Regions from separate parts of the Pseudomonas helmanticensis genome, predicted to be linked through region 1. Evidence: predicted binding sites of a transcription regulator. Region 1 holds the regulator's gene; each other region holds the start of a gene.

Region 1 (4,562 bases):
GTCGCGTACCTGACCGATGGCCCACGGATTCCGGATGATCTGCATCTGCCGCGCCGTCATCAACTGGTCAGCCGCGCCGTCAGCGTGCAAATGCAGGAAGAACCCAGCGAAGAAGCCATGGCTGACATGTTCGCTGATATCTATCACAGCCCGACCAAGCAGGTAGGCTGAGGTATTCATGAATAATTTTTGTACCTACATCGATGGTCTGCCATGCATTGTTCCGGTTGTGAACGCGCAGCCAGTAATGTGGCCTCCGTCTATGCAAGACAAGGTAAAGAAATAACATGGGCAGCATGCATCCCGTACAGGTGATCGCGGTGACCGGCGGCAAAGGTGGCGTCGGGAAGACTAACGTGTCAGTGAACTTGTCCCTGGCGCTGGCAGAGCTTGGCCGTCGGGTCATGTTGCTGGACGCCGATCTGGGGCTGGCGAACGTCGACGTTCTGCTGGGGTTGACCCCCAAACGCACGCTGGCCGACGTCATCGAAGGCCGCTGCGAATTGCGCGACGTGCTGTTGCAAGGCCCGGGCGGGATCCGCATCGTGCCTGCCGCCTCCGGCACGCAGAGCATGGTGCACCTGAGCCCGGCGCAACACGCCGGCCTGATTCAGGCGTTCAGCGACATCGGCGACAATCTCGACGTACTGGTGATCGACACCGCTGCGGGTATTGGTGACTCGGTAGTCAGTTTCGTGCGCGCAGCGCAGGAAGTGTTGCTGGTGGTCTGCGATGAGCCGACTTCTATCACCGATGCCTACGCGCTGATCAAATTGCTCAACCGCGATTACGGCATGAACCGCTTCCGCGTGCTGGCCAACATGGCGCAGAGCCCTCAGGAAGGGCGCAACCTGTTCGCCAAGTTGACCAAGGTCACGGATCGCTTCCTTGACGTCGCTCTACAATACGTCGGCGCCGTGCCGTACGACGAAAGTGTGCGCAAGGCCGTGCAGAAGCAGCGCGCCGTCTATGAAGCCTTCCCGCGTTCCAAGTGCGCACTGGCGTTCAAGGCGATCGCGCAGAAAGTCGATACCTGGCCGTTGCCGGCCAACCCGCGTGGCCATCTTGAATTTTTCGTCGAGCGCCTCGTGCAGCAAACGGCAGGGCCCGTGTTATGACCGCTAGCGGTATGAACTACTACAAGAAGTCGGCACGCGACGCTCAGTACGAGCTGATCGAGCGTTACGCGCCGCTGGTCAAACGCATTGCTTACCACTTGCTGGCACGGTTGCCGGCGAGTGTGCAGGTCGAAGACCTGATTCAGGCCGGGATGATCGGCCTGCTCGAAGTCTCGACCAAATATGACGCCAGCAAAGGCGCCAGTTTCGAAACGTACGCGGGCATTCGAATCCGCGGCGCGATGCTCGACGAAGTGCGCAAAGGGGACTGGGCGCCACGCTCGGTTCACCGCAATACCCGTATGGTCAGTGACGCAATTCGCTCAATTGAAGCTAAAACCGGCCGTGACGCTAAAGATCACGAGGTTGCAGCCGAACTCCAATTGAGTCTCGACGATTACTACGGGATTTTGAATGACACCTTGGGCAGCCGCCTGTTCAGTTTCGACGACCTGTTGCAGGACGGCGAACACGAAGGGCTGCACGAGGATGGCGCGAGTGCTCATCTCGAGCCGTCGCGCGATCTGGAAGATGAACGCTTCCAGGCAGCGCTGGCGGACGCGATTGCCAATTTGCCGGAGCGTGAGCGACTGGTGTTGGCGCTGTACTACGACGAAGAGCTGAACCTCAAGGAAATCGGTGAAGTCCTTGGCGTCAGTGAATCGCGGGTCAGCCAGTTACACAGCCAGTGCGCGGCCCGTTTGCGGGGGCGTTTGGGGGAGTGGCGAGCGCGCTGAAGGCAGTGTGGGGACACTGCGAACGAGGCTGGTGCGGTGATGAACGGCACCGGTCTTGCTCTGTTGTGCTCCAGACAGTCTTCGAGTGCTGCGCCGATTGATTGAAGTGGCGCGTCCAGGTGCTGGGCGCGTTTAAGACTGCTTGGAGGTCGAATTGAACAAAGACATGAAAATCCTCATCGTTGATGACTTCTCAACGATGCGGCGGATCATCAAGAACCTGCTGCGTGATCTTGGGTTCACCAACACCGTCGAGGCTGACGATGGCGTGACTGCCATTCCAGTGCTCAACAGCGGAAGCATCGACTTTCTGGTAACAGACTGGAACATGCCGGGCATGACCGGTATCGACCTGCTGCGCCACGTGCGCGCCGATGAAAAACTCAAGCACCTGCCGGTATTGATGGTGACTGCCGAAGCCAAGCGCGAGCAGATCATCGAGGCCGCTCAGGCCGGTGTGAACGGCTACGTAGTCAAACCTTTCACGGCTCAGGCGTTGAAAGACAAAATCGAGAAGATTTTCGAACGCATCGGCTGATGAACGCGCGGGGGAGCTATGGAGCATAACGAATCTTCACAGGGCGATTTCGAGTCGACCCTGAAAAAACACGCGGTCGAACTGGTCGAGAGCCTTGAAAAAGGCAGGTTCGGCGACGCTGTGCAACTGATCCATGAGCTCAATCAGACCCGTGACCGTGGCCTGTATCAGGAAGTCGGCAAGCTCACACGTGAACTGCACAGTGCGATCGTCAACTTCCAGATCGACCCGAACATGCCGCAGGCCGAGGAAGTGTCGCAAATCACCGACGCCACCGAACGCCTTGGCTATGTGGTCAAGCTGACGGAAGCCGCGGCCAACCGCACCATGGATCTGGTGGAAAGCGCCACGCCGGTGGTCAATGGTCTGGCCGATGAAGCCCAGACCTTGAGCGCCGATTGGGGCCGCTTCATGCGTCGCGAGGTCGGGGCTGAAGAGTTCCGCGAACTGGCGCGCCGGGTCGACGGTTTTCTGTCACGCAGCAGCACGGACAACCGTGCGGTGTCGAGCAATCTCAACGACATCCTGCTGGCTCAGGATTACCAGGATCTGACCGGTCAGGTGATCAAGCGTGTGACCCAACTGGTCACCGAAGTCGAAAGCAATTTGCTCAAACTCGTGCTCATGGCCAGTCAGGTCGACCGCTTTGCGGGCATCGAACATGACCGCGCCGCGATGCTTGCAGAAAAAGATCCACAAAAACATCTCTCGCAGGGTGAAGGTCCGCAGATTCATGCCGATAAACGAGAAGACGTTGTGTCCGGTCAGGACGATGTGGACGATTTGTTATCCAGCCTTGGATTCTAGAGTTGTGGAATTTTAGGTTTTTTGGGTTTTTAGACCTGTAGGAGCACCCCATTAATGAGCTTCGGCGCCGATGAAGAGATCCTTCAGGATTTCCTGGTTGAGGCCGGCGAGATTCTTGAGCAACTGTCCGAACAACTGGTCGAGCTGGAAAGCCGCCCGGATGACGCAGATCTGCTCAACGCAATTTTTCGCGGTTTCCACACTGTAAAAGGGGGCGCCGGCTTCCTTCAGCTCAATGAGCTGGTGGAGTGCTGTCACATCGCCGAAAACGTGTTCGACATCCTGCGCAAGGGTGAACGTCGCGTTGATGCAGAACTGATGGACGTTGTCCTCGAAGCACTGGACGCGGTGAACAGCATGTTCACTGAGGTTCGTGAGCGTGCACCGATCACCGCTGCAACCCCGGAACTGCTGGCCGCCCTCGCGCGCCTGGCCGAACCGCAATCGGCGGACGCAGCCCCGGCATCGCCGGTGGCTGAAATGATCGAAGAGCTGGTTGGCGAAGGCGATTCGGGCGACATCACCGATAACGAATTTGAACAGCTGCTGGATTCGCTGAACGCCGTCAAGGCCGAAGCCGAAGCCCCGGCCGCTGCTGCCCCTGCGCAAACTGCCAATGAAGCAGCCAGCGATGAAATCACCGATGCCGAGTTCGAGTCGTTGCTCGATCAACTGCACGGCAAAGGCCAGTTCGCGGTTGATGCCGTGGCTCCTGCGGCGGCAACGCCTGCGGCGCCTGCCAAGGGCGACAACTCCGACATCACTGACGACGAATTCGAAGCATTGCTCGACCAGTTGCACGGCAAAGGCAACTTCGCCGTCGATGCGCTGGAATCGGCCATTGCCTCGGCACCTGCGCCTGCCGCACCGGTGGCTGCGGCTGCCGGCAGCGATCTGATCAGCGATCACGAGTTCGAATCGCTGCTGGATGAATTGCACGGCAAAGGCAAGTTCAGCGAAGTCGGCGCCGCTTCTGCGGGCAGCGCTTCTACTGTCGCCACGCCTGCCGCCAAGGCACCGGCCGCTGTTGCAGCGCCCAAACCTGTGGCCAAGCCTGAGCCTAAAGCCGAAGCGCCGAAACCGGCCGCTGCTGCTGCACCGGCTCCGGCCCGCGCTCCGGCGACACCGCCACCGGAAAAACCGGCGAGCGAAGCCGAGACTACCGTGCGCGTCGACACCGCACGTCTCGACGAAATCATGAACATGGTCGGTGAGCTGGTGCTGGTGCGTAACCGTCTGGTGCGCCTGGGCCTGAACAGCGGCGATGAAGCCATGCAAAAGGCCGTGTCGAACCTCGACGTGGTCACGGCTGACTTGCAGACCGCGGTGATGAAGACGCGGATGCAGCCGATCAAGAAAGTC
Region 2 (4,562 bases), 1.2 Mb from region 1:
CTTTGCAGGTATTCACGGGTTGCGGTCGGCTCGTCGTGCAAGGTCAGCGCGACCGGGCCGCCCACTGCTGGTGGCACCTGGATCGACATCGGCATGCCATCTGCCAGCCATGCCGGCAAACCACCGTCTATATAGTGGTACTTGTCGTGACCGATCACGTCGAGCAGCCAGATGAAGCGCCCGGCCCAGCCGCCGCCTTCGTCGTCATACACGACGTAGACCGCGTCCTTGCGATGGCCCAGCTCACCGAACAATGCTTCCAGATCGGCTTTGGCCGGCAGCAAACCTGGCGCCGGCGGCTGGCCGAGCTGGGTACGTTTCGGGTCGACAAAGCGTGCACCGGGAAGGTGACCTTCGGTGTAGCGGGCGGGACTGGTCAGGTCCACCAGAATCAGGTTGCTGGCCTCAAGCCGAGGAAGCAAGTCGCTCGGTTCGATGACGAGCGGCAAGCCAGAGAAGTCAGACATGTGAGGTCTCCAGAGCACAAAGGGGAGGATTGTAGCGCAGCCTCATCGGCCACGGCTGCTAAAGCTTTGCAGGGCTTTTTCGATGCATTGCGCGGTTTTGCCAAAGGCTTGCACGCTGATATCGGCGAACGGCCCGCCGCCCTGGTCGGCGACGACGATCATGATCACCCGGCCGTTATTGACCAATGAACGCAAGAGCAGATGCTCGCCACGAAACAGTGCGCGCAGGCTCGGAGGCAGCAGGGCGGAAAACTGTGCGTTGTTGTCCTGGTTGATGCGCACCTGCGCTTGTTGCGCGAGCAGGCGTTGCAGCACGGTACTTTGACTGACGGCGAACGTCAGCGCAGCGGCTTCTTTTGGCAAACCATGCGTTTGTTGCACGCGCAGACTGGATTGCGTGCGGTCGGCCATCAGGATCAGCACCCGACGCATGCCGCTGGCAACCAATGCATCGCGGGCCGCAACGGTCAGGCTCATGGCATTGGTGAAGCGGCTCGGTTCTGCCAGCAGTTCGGCGCACTGCTTGCGCCATTGCGTCAGGTCTTCGGCGTTGGGCGCTGCGGCGGGCAACATGCCGGCCGGTAAGCGCCGGGTGCCCCACGGCCACAACAGCGAAACCGCCGGGTGCCACAAGTCTGGCATTGCATGATGACGGGCGCTGTTGGCGGCCTGCTGGTGCAATTGTTGCTGCACTTCATCCATCGAAATTTGCAGGTAAAGGCTGGTCAGGTACTGCCAGCGTTCGCTGTGCGGACTGTCCCAGGCCTGTTGCGCCGACAGCGCCAGACCATTGGCCAGTAGCACTGTGTTGGCCGGCTGATTGAGCCAGCGGCGCAATGTCGGGTCATCGTCGAGGCGGTTTTGCTGGCGCAACGGATGTTCGCTGTCGCGAGCGATGCGCAGCACTTTGACCAATTCGCGTTGTTCGCTGAGGAGCAGTTTGTAGCCCTGCTGAACCCAGATCGGCAGATGCCAGGCTTCGACCAGCGCGTCGGCGATTCTCAACAGGCGCACGCCAAACAATTGCTTTTCGACGGTGCGTGCCGACTCGCCCTTGTGGATAACCCGCAGTTCCCATTCTTCCAGCAACTGTGGATAGGTCAGCGCCAGCGGCCACAACGGCGACAGAAACAGCAGGCTGCCCCAATGAATGTCCTGCCACAGCCGCGCCAGGCGGCTGGCGAAAAAACCGTTGGCCTGTTGCGTCGCGTGCTGGCTGATCATCTGCAATTGGCGCAGGGCCTTGGGAATTTGCATCAGTGGCTCGGCGGGCAAGCGCGCGAGCAACTCTTCGGTACGCGCCAGGCCGAGACGGTTGATCGCCACTTCAAGATTTTCCGCCGGCGAAGCCATATTGCCGTGGGTGTGACGATTGGCCTCACGGATGATGCTCAAGGCCAGTGCGGGGCTGTCCTGCATCAGATCGGCAATGTCTCGCAGCGAGCTGCGATTGTCGCGAATCGCCCGGCAAACCTTGTCGTGAGCCTCTTGCGGTACGGGCAGTCGAACGCTGTCGAGCAGCTTGACCCAGCCGTCGAGCGTGGTCGGTTTTGCATGTGGGACGTTCGTTTCATTAGCCATGTCTGGAGGGGATCTTCACTGACTGTAGACGCGCCCGGCATGGGCTAAATTGGCTTTTCGCCTGAACTGGCTATAGTCTGGCGCAGTTTTGCCGATAAGTAGAAGAAGAGATTTTTTAACTTCCGAATATGACCTTGAACCCGACTCAGTAAGTACTTTCCTACCTATGGCTAAAATTATCGGCATCATCGTCGTATTCGCGAGCGTGCTCGGCGGATACGTGCTCTCCCACGGCAAGATTGCCGCCCTGATCCAGCCCTTCGAGGTGATGATTATCGGCGGTGCGGCCCTTGGCGCATTCCTCCAGGCCAACCCCGGCTACATGACGATGCACGTGCTCAAGAAATCCCTGAGCATGTTCAGTTCGCGCTTCAGCCACACTTTCTATCTGGAAGTGCTCGGCCTGATCTACGAGATTCTCAACAAAAGCCGCCGCGAAGGCATGATGGCCATCGAAGGCGACATTGAAGATGCCGCTGCGAGCCCGATCTTCGCCAAGTACCCGGCAGTGCTCAAAGATGAGCGCATGACCGCGTTCATCTGCGATTACCTGCGCATCATGTCGTCCGGCAACATGGCCCCGCACGAACTTGAAGGCCTGTTCGACATGGAGTTGTACAGCCTCAAAGAAGACCTCGAACACCCATCCCACGCGGTAAACGGTATTGCCGACGCCATGCCCGGTTTCGGCATCGTTGCGGCGGTACTCGGTATCGTGGTGACCATGGCATCCCTGGGTGAAGGCGACCAGAAGTCCATCGGCCTGCACGTCGGTGCGGCACTCGTGGGTACCTTCTTCGGTATTCTCGCGGCGTACGGTTTCTTCGGCCCGCTGGCGCACTCGCTGGCCCACGATGCCAAAGAAGAGCTGAACGTCTACGAAGCCATCAAGGCCTCGCTGGTGGCTTCGGCTTCCGGCATGCCGCCATCGCTGGCGGTCGAGTTCGGTCGCAAGGTTCTGTACCCGGCCCACCGTCCAAGCTTTGCCGAGCTGGAACAAGCCGTTCGCGGTCGCTAAGCCATGGAAAATAATCAGCCGATTATCATCAAGCGCGTCAAGCGCATAGCCGGCGGGCATCACGGCGGGGCGTGGAAAATCGCCTTCGCCGACTTCGCCACGGCGATGATGGCGTTCTTCCTGGTGTTGTGGCTGTTGTCCACCGCCACACCTGAGCAGAAGATCGCCATCGCCGGTTACTTCAAGGACCCGGTCGGCTTTTCCGAAAGCGGCACGCCGTACATCATCGATCTGGGCGGCACGCCGACCCTGGCGCCGGAAAACACCCTCAACCCGGAAGTGAAGTCGCAGCCGCAACCGGACAAGGTCACGGTCGACACCGAGCAGGTTGAAGGCATGGCCGAGCAGGTCGAGAAGGAACGTCTGGAACTGCTCCTGCAAGAACTGCAGAACAAGGTCGACGAGAACCCGCAACTGCAGAAATTCAAGGATCAGATCCTCTTCGAGATCACGCCGAACGGCTTGCGCATCCAGATCATGGACGCCGAGAACCGGCCGATGTTCGACTCGGGTTCTGCACGCCTGAAGCCGTACTTCGAAGACATCCTGCTGGCCATGGCCGACACCATCAAAGCGGTGCCGAACAAGATCAGCATCAGCGGCCACACCGACGCCAAGCCGTACACCGGCACCGGCGATTTCGGTAACTGGGAACTCTCGGCCAACCGTGCCAACGCGGCCCGTCGTGCCTTGGTCGCCGGTAGCTATCCGGATGCGCAAGTGGCGCGGGTCGTCGGTTATGCCTCGTCGGCGCTGTTCGACAAGGAAAACCCGTTCAACCCGGTCAACCGTCGTATCGACATCGTCGTGCTGACCAAGAAAGCCCAGGCTGCCATCGAAGGCTCGCAAGGTGCCGATCCGGCGAAACCGGCGGATCAAGGCCAGAACGGCGCCGCTCCGGCGACGCCGGTCGACCCGAACGCACTGCCGGCGGATCAGCAGCCGGTACCGGCGCACGAACTGCGCGAACGCCTGAACCTGTTCGACGACGCTGCACCGAAACCGGCCGAGCTGGGGAGTGCGGCGCCAGCGCCGGCTCCTGCGCCGAAGCAGTAAGAGACGAAAAAGCCGACAGAGATGTCGGCTTTTTTGTGGCTGTCGGTTTGGATCTTGTGCGGGACTTGAGATCCATCCCCCCTCACACCAGCCCTCTCCCCCAAGGGGTAGAGGGGGAAGGGAGCCGATCTTCATGCTGTTCAGAGTCTGCGTTTGACTGATGCAAGGGAGCAGATCTTTGTGCAGTTCAAAACCTGAGTACGACTCAGGAATTTCAGGTCGGCAAACCTCGCATATTCACCGCTGTCAGTCCCCTCTCCCTCCGGGCGGTCCGACGTTTCGGAAGGGCTAGGGTGAGGGGCTCTCAAGCCAAGCCGACCAATCAAAACCCCCGTCGAATCCTGCTCTTCAGCTGATCATGAAAGAGCTCGGCATTGCGCTTGTAAGTGCCCTTGGTGGATTCGCTGATCGAATCCAGCACCATCGAGCGCTTGTTCGAT
Region 3 (4,562 bases), 1.1 Mb from region 1:
CAGCGCCGCTGCTGAAACCGTTCGATGCCCCGCCCCAGCCACCAGTTGACCAGCGAGCCGAGCACGTTGCCCAGCGTCGCCACGGCAAGCAGCCCCCACAGCCAATATCGCTCACTGGCAAGCAAGCCGACCAGCACCGCCTCGGACTGCAACGGCAACAACGTCGCCGCGCCGAATGCGGCAAAGAACAGCCCGGTATAGGCAGCTGCCATCAGTGCGCCGGATAGTCCGCCACCACCACGTCAGCGCCGTTCTTCTTTAAGCCGATCACTTGATAGGCATCGCTTATGCCGTCCATTTCCATCCCAGGCGAGCCCATCGGCATGCCTGGTGCGGCGACACCGAGCAGGTCGTCGCGCTTGCTCAGGGCCAGCACTTGATCAGCCGGCACGTGGCCTTCGACGAATTTGCCGTTGATGAGTGCGGTGTGACACGACGCCAGGCGCGGTGGCACGCCGTGTTGTTGCTTGAAGCTGCTCATGTCGCTTTCGACGTGGTCTTCGACTTTGAAACCGTTGGCTTCGAGATGGCTGATCCATTTTTTGCAGCAACCGCAATTGGCGTCGCGATGCACTTCGATCGGGATCAGGTCGGCCGCCTGGGCCAGGGAAGAGAGAAACAGGGCGCTCAGGGCGACCAGACGCAGGTGGTTTCGCATGATGAGATCTCGACTCGGATGGCGGTCAAAAAAGAACGCATTTTGACCGGTTTTTCCTGCCTGGCATCAACGGAGTGTTTCCAGTTGCTACAAGACAAACCGGCACGATCATCGTAGATCAAAAACCTGCGACCCCCTGTAGGAGCTGCCGCAGGCTGCGATCTTTTGACTTTGTCTATCCAGATCAAGATCAAAAGACCGCAGCCCGCGGCAGCTCCTGCAGAGGTGTCATTGTGGTGATTAGCGGACCTTGAAGCGGCCCATGATCGCGCTCACGCGGCTGTTGGCTTCCAGCAGTTGCCGGGTGTTAAGTTCGCTGGCCTGGCCGCTCTGCACCAGTTCGTCGACCATGTGGCGGATCTGCACCATGCTGCGGTTGATCTCTTCGGTCACCGCGCTTTGCTGTTCGGCGGCGGTGGCGATCTGCGTGCTGAGGCTGTTGATGTGGCTGACCGAACCGGCCATTTCATCCAGACCCGAGTTGACCCGCGCGGTGGCATCCGCTGCCGACTGGCAACTGGCCTGGGTGTTTTCCATGGCGCTGACCGAAGAACTGACGCCTTGGGTCAGACGGGTCAACATCTCGTTGATTTCCGACGTGCTGGCCTGGGTGCGGGCGGCGAGGGCGCGCACCTCGTCGGCCACCACCGCAAAGCCACGACCCTGCTCACCGGCACGCGCCGCTTCAATCGCCGCGTTGAGTGCCAGCAGGTTGGTCTGGCCGGCAATCGCGCCGATCACCCCGAGAATCTCGGTGATGCGCTGGGCGTCTTGCTGCATGTTTTCAACCTTGTGTGTAGCGCTGGCGACCTCATCGATCAGCGCGACCACGCTGCTGGTCGCTTCACCGACCACCACGCGTGAACGGTCGGCGTTTTCGTTGGCGCGCTGGGTGAAGGCAGCGGTCTCGGCGGCGTTTTGTGCAACGCTTTCCGCCGTCGAACTCATTTCGGTGATAGCGGTGACGGTCTGATCGGTTTCCGAGGCGTGACGCAACAGGATCTGGCTGGTGTGCGCCGAGGTGCGTTGCAGGTTGTCGAGGCCCGACGCCATGGCGCCGGTGGCCTGGGTGACTTCGCCAATCATGCTTTGCAGGTAAGCGATAAACGTGTTGACCGAATGGCCGATCGCGCCCAGTTCATCCTCGGCGCGAATGGTGATCCGTCGCGTCAGGTCGGCGTCGCCGCTGGACAGCGAATCGATGTTGGCTTTCAAGGCTTTCAGGCGCGAAACCAACTGGCGGATCGCATAGACCTGCAACAGCACGAGCAGGATCACCAGCGGAATCTGCAGCAGGCTCAGGGTGCTGAGTACATCGTCACGCTGCGCGGTGAGCATTTTGGTCGGCAGGGCCGTGGCGAGGAACCACGGCGTGCCCTCGATCGGACGCATGAAGAAGGTGCTGGCTTCGCCGTTGTTGTCGAACTCGACGCGCTGCGCCTGATCGCGGTTTTGCAGGCCGGCCTTGACCTGGCTGGCGAAAGTCGAGGCGCCGGCCAGTTCGCTGATGTTCTTCAGCACGATCGGGCCGCTGATGCGCGAGCTGTTGCTGATGATCTTGCCGTCCGCTTCGACGATCAGCATTTGCGCGTTGAGGTCTTTCTCCTTGCTTGCGACCAGGTCATTGAAGAAGCCGAGGGTGACGTCGATGGTCGACACGCCGTAAGCGGCTCCATTCTTCTGAATGGCCATCGCGCAGTTGGTACGTGGCTCGGCGCTGGCGTCGTCTTTATAGGCTGCGGCCCAGGCGCACTGGCCGCGCGGCGTCGCCATGCCGCCCTTGTACCAGCTCTGGTCGTAATAGTTGGGTGCCGCGTCGCTGTTCCAGAAGGTGTTCACCGCCAATTTGCCCGAAGCATCGCGGTGCCAGAAGGTGCTGAACTTGTTGCGCCCGGCTTCACGCTGCCCCGGCAACGGCCAGATGCCGCCGCCAAAAACCTTCAGCTCGCCGTATTGATCCACCAACCCCGGCAACACAGTGTCGATCGCGGCACTGTCGAGCAGCGGGATGGTCTGGGTGATGCTGCGTTGCTGCGCCTGGACTTTGTAAAGTTCGCCCTGAATCTGCTCGGCGACTTCAGCGATGCGGTTGAGCACCACCTGTTCTTCGGTGTGGCGCAACTTGGGCGCGACCAGTTGGCTGATGCCAACCACCGTGAGCACCGACAACAGCAGGATAAACAGAACCAGAAACAGCGTGTAGCGAGCCTGAATGGTACGGAATGCGGGCATGGGGATCCGGTCCTTGAACTGCGATTCTTGTTAGAGGGGTGGGAGTGAAACAGTGCGGGTATCTCAGCGTATCGTCGCGCTGGCAAGAAGCTTGAGGTACTGGCGTACTAAAAAGATTGCCGCCGATGACTGGTCAGTATCGGGTTGGATACATTCAAGCGGACTTACCTGCTTGTCAGCGTGAAGCGCTGGTTGTTTACCGACAGTCGCAGGCGCTTTAACCCAAGGTTTGTGGGGCTATGGGTTATTTGTATCGAGAATGTACAAGAATTGTAAAAAAGTGCAGAAACAGGTTGGTGCCATCAGTTCGCCCCGCTGATACTCGCGTCCATTACTGCGTTCAACACGGACATTTTTATGGTCATTTTTCAGGGAGTCTTCTCATGACGATCGGTATTGTCGGCGGCTGGCAGGCCAAGGCAGGGGTTCTGGTACGCGACACCGGCGCCAAAAAACAAGTATCCCAGAGCGTCAAGGTGCAGCAGATGCTCACCATGGTCGGCAGCAATCCTATGGCGTTGAATACTGCCGAAATGGATAAGCAGGGTTTGCGACGGGCAATCAAGGGTTTCGATCCGGCGAATGTGTCGGTAAAACAATTGGGCAACCTGAGCGAAACGTTGCGTAGCCGCGGGCTGATCTCCGAGATTACTTCCTTTACGCTGAAGAACGCCGGCGACAAGTTCGATCGTTTTGGCGTGACGAAAGATATTGATGCGAAATTCAACGCGCTGGAGTACTTCGCGACCCAACTCGATGCCATCCAGAGCAACGGCCTCAATGGCAACGCTTACGGCAAGAGCCTGATCCCCGAGTTTAAAAAAGCGATTTACGTCCTGCAGAACCTGAAAACCTACGGTGAAGGCAACATGCCGAAACCTGTCGACAGCGGCGTCAAAGCCAAAGCGTAAAGACCACGGAACAAGGCCCGCACAATCTCTCGGCGGGCCTGCCAGTCTTTGGTTCAACGAGCTTGCAGTGCGGTATTGCAGTAATCGCCGAAGCGTTGCTGTATTTGATCCTGCAGCTGTTGCATGCGCGCGCAGTGCAATTGCAACTGGCGCGGCAAGTAGTTGCGGTGAAACAGTGCCAGCCAGCCTTCGCCGCGATCATCCGGGACAATCCCGGTGAACGTGAACCCTGCCATCGACAGATTGTGCATTGCGCCGGCAAAACCTTCTGCCAGCCTGAGCCTGATCGAAACCATCCAGTGTGCCGGCAATTGCCGCAGTTGCTGGAGCACGGCACTGCTCAGTTGTTTGAGCACCATGTCATAACGCCCTGAATGCTGGTCGAAATGCATTGCTTGCCCGACCCAGGGTGAGGGTTTTTTGCGCGTGCCAAACTCGTTGCACATCTGCTGCATGAAATCGGCGCAGCTGGCTGGCCAGTCAAGCGATGGCAGCGGCCGCTCGTAGTCGTCGATGCCTCTGAAACCCATGACGATCGACTCCGGCAATATCTCGCCAAATGGCGAAGGCGCGTAGTCGGGTAACAGTCCCGTGCTGTGAAATCCGAGCCTGTCGGCCATTTTTTGCGAGTAGGCGTGATGGGTCACTTGTTTGATCGTCACGCCACGGCAGCCCAGCGCTTGCGCATGGATCAGCAACTGTTGCCCCAGCCGCGTGGCAATGTTTTGCTCACGTGTCGCTGGATGAACCACAGTCAGCGC

Evidence for each region. The regulator FliA, encoded in region 1, starts transcription of late flagellar genes. The targets are predictions, from matches to a motif close to CTAAAGTTTNNNNNNNNNNNGCCGNTAA.
Region 2: the regulator FliA is predicted to act here: its motif matches at 2,119-2,146, upstream of motA (flagellar motor stator protein MotA).
Region 3: the regulator FliA is predicted to act here: its motif matches at 2,959-2,986, upstream of QOL84_RS06280 (methyl-accepting chemotaxis protein).

The regions. Positions count from the first base shown of each region.
Region 1 covers NZ_FXUY01000001.1:2,530,381-2,534,942, reverse strand. Annotated here, with positions in the region: gene flhF (flagellar biosynthesis GTPase FlhF) at 1-171, shown strand, start outside; gene fleN (flagellar synthesis regulator FleN) at 288-1,118, shown strand; gene fliA (RNA polymerase sigma factor FliA) at 1,115-1,855, shown strand; gene QOL84_RS11205 (chemotaxis response regulator CheY) at 2,022-2,393, shown strand; gene QOL84_RS11200 (protein phosphatase CheZ) at 2,412-3,200, shown strand; gene QOL84_RS11195 (chemotaxis protein CheA) at 3,255-4,562, shown strand, end outside.
Region 2 covers NZ_FXUY01000001.1:3,736,265-3,740,826, reverse strand. Annotated here, with positions in the region: gene rhdA (thiosulfate sulfurtransferase) at 1-467, opposite strand, end outside; gene QOL84_RS16755 (HDOD domain-containing protein) at 510-2,048, opposite strand; gene motA (flagellar motor stator protein MotA) at 2,215-3,066, shown strand; gene motB (flagellar motor protein MotB) at 3,070-4,122, shown strand; gene QOL84_RS16740 (toll/interleukin-1 receptor domain-containing protein) at 4,445-4,562, opposite strand, start outside.
Region 3 covers NZ_FXUY01000001.1:1,393,959-1,398,520, reverse strand. Annotated here, with positions in the region: gene QOL84_RS06290 (YqaA family protein) at 1-212, opposite strand, end outside; gene QOL84_RS06285 (DUF411 domain-containing protein) at 212-658, opposite strand; gene QOL84_RS06280 (methyl-accepting chemotaxis protein) at 899-2,890, opposite strand; gene QOL84_RS06275 (hypothetical protein) at 3,274-3,801, shown strand; gene QOL84_RS06270 (GNAT family N-acetyltransferase) at 3,855-4,562, opposite strand, start outside.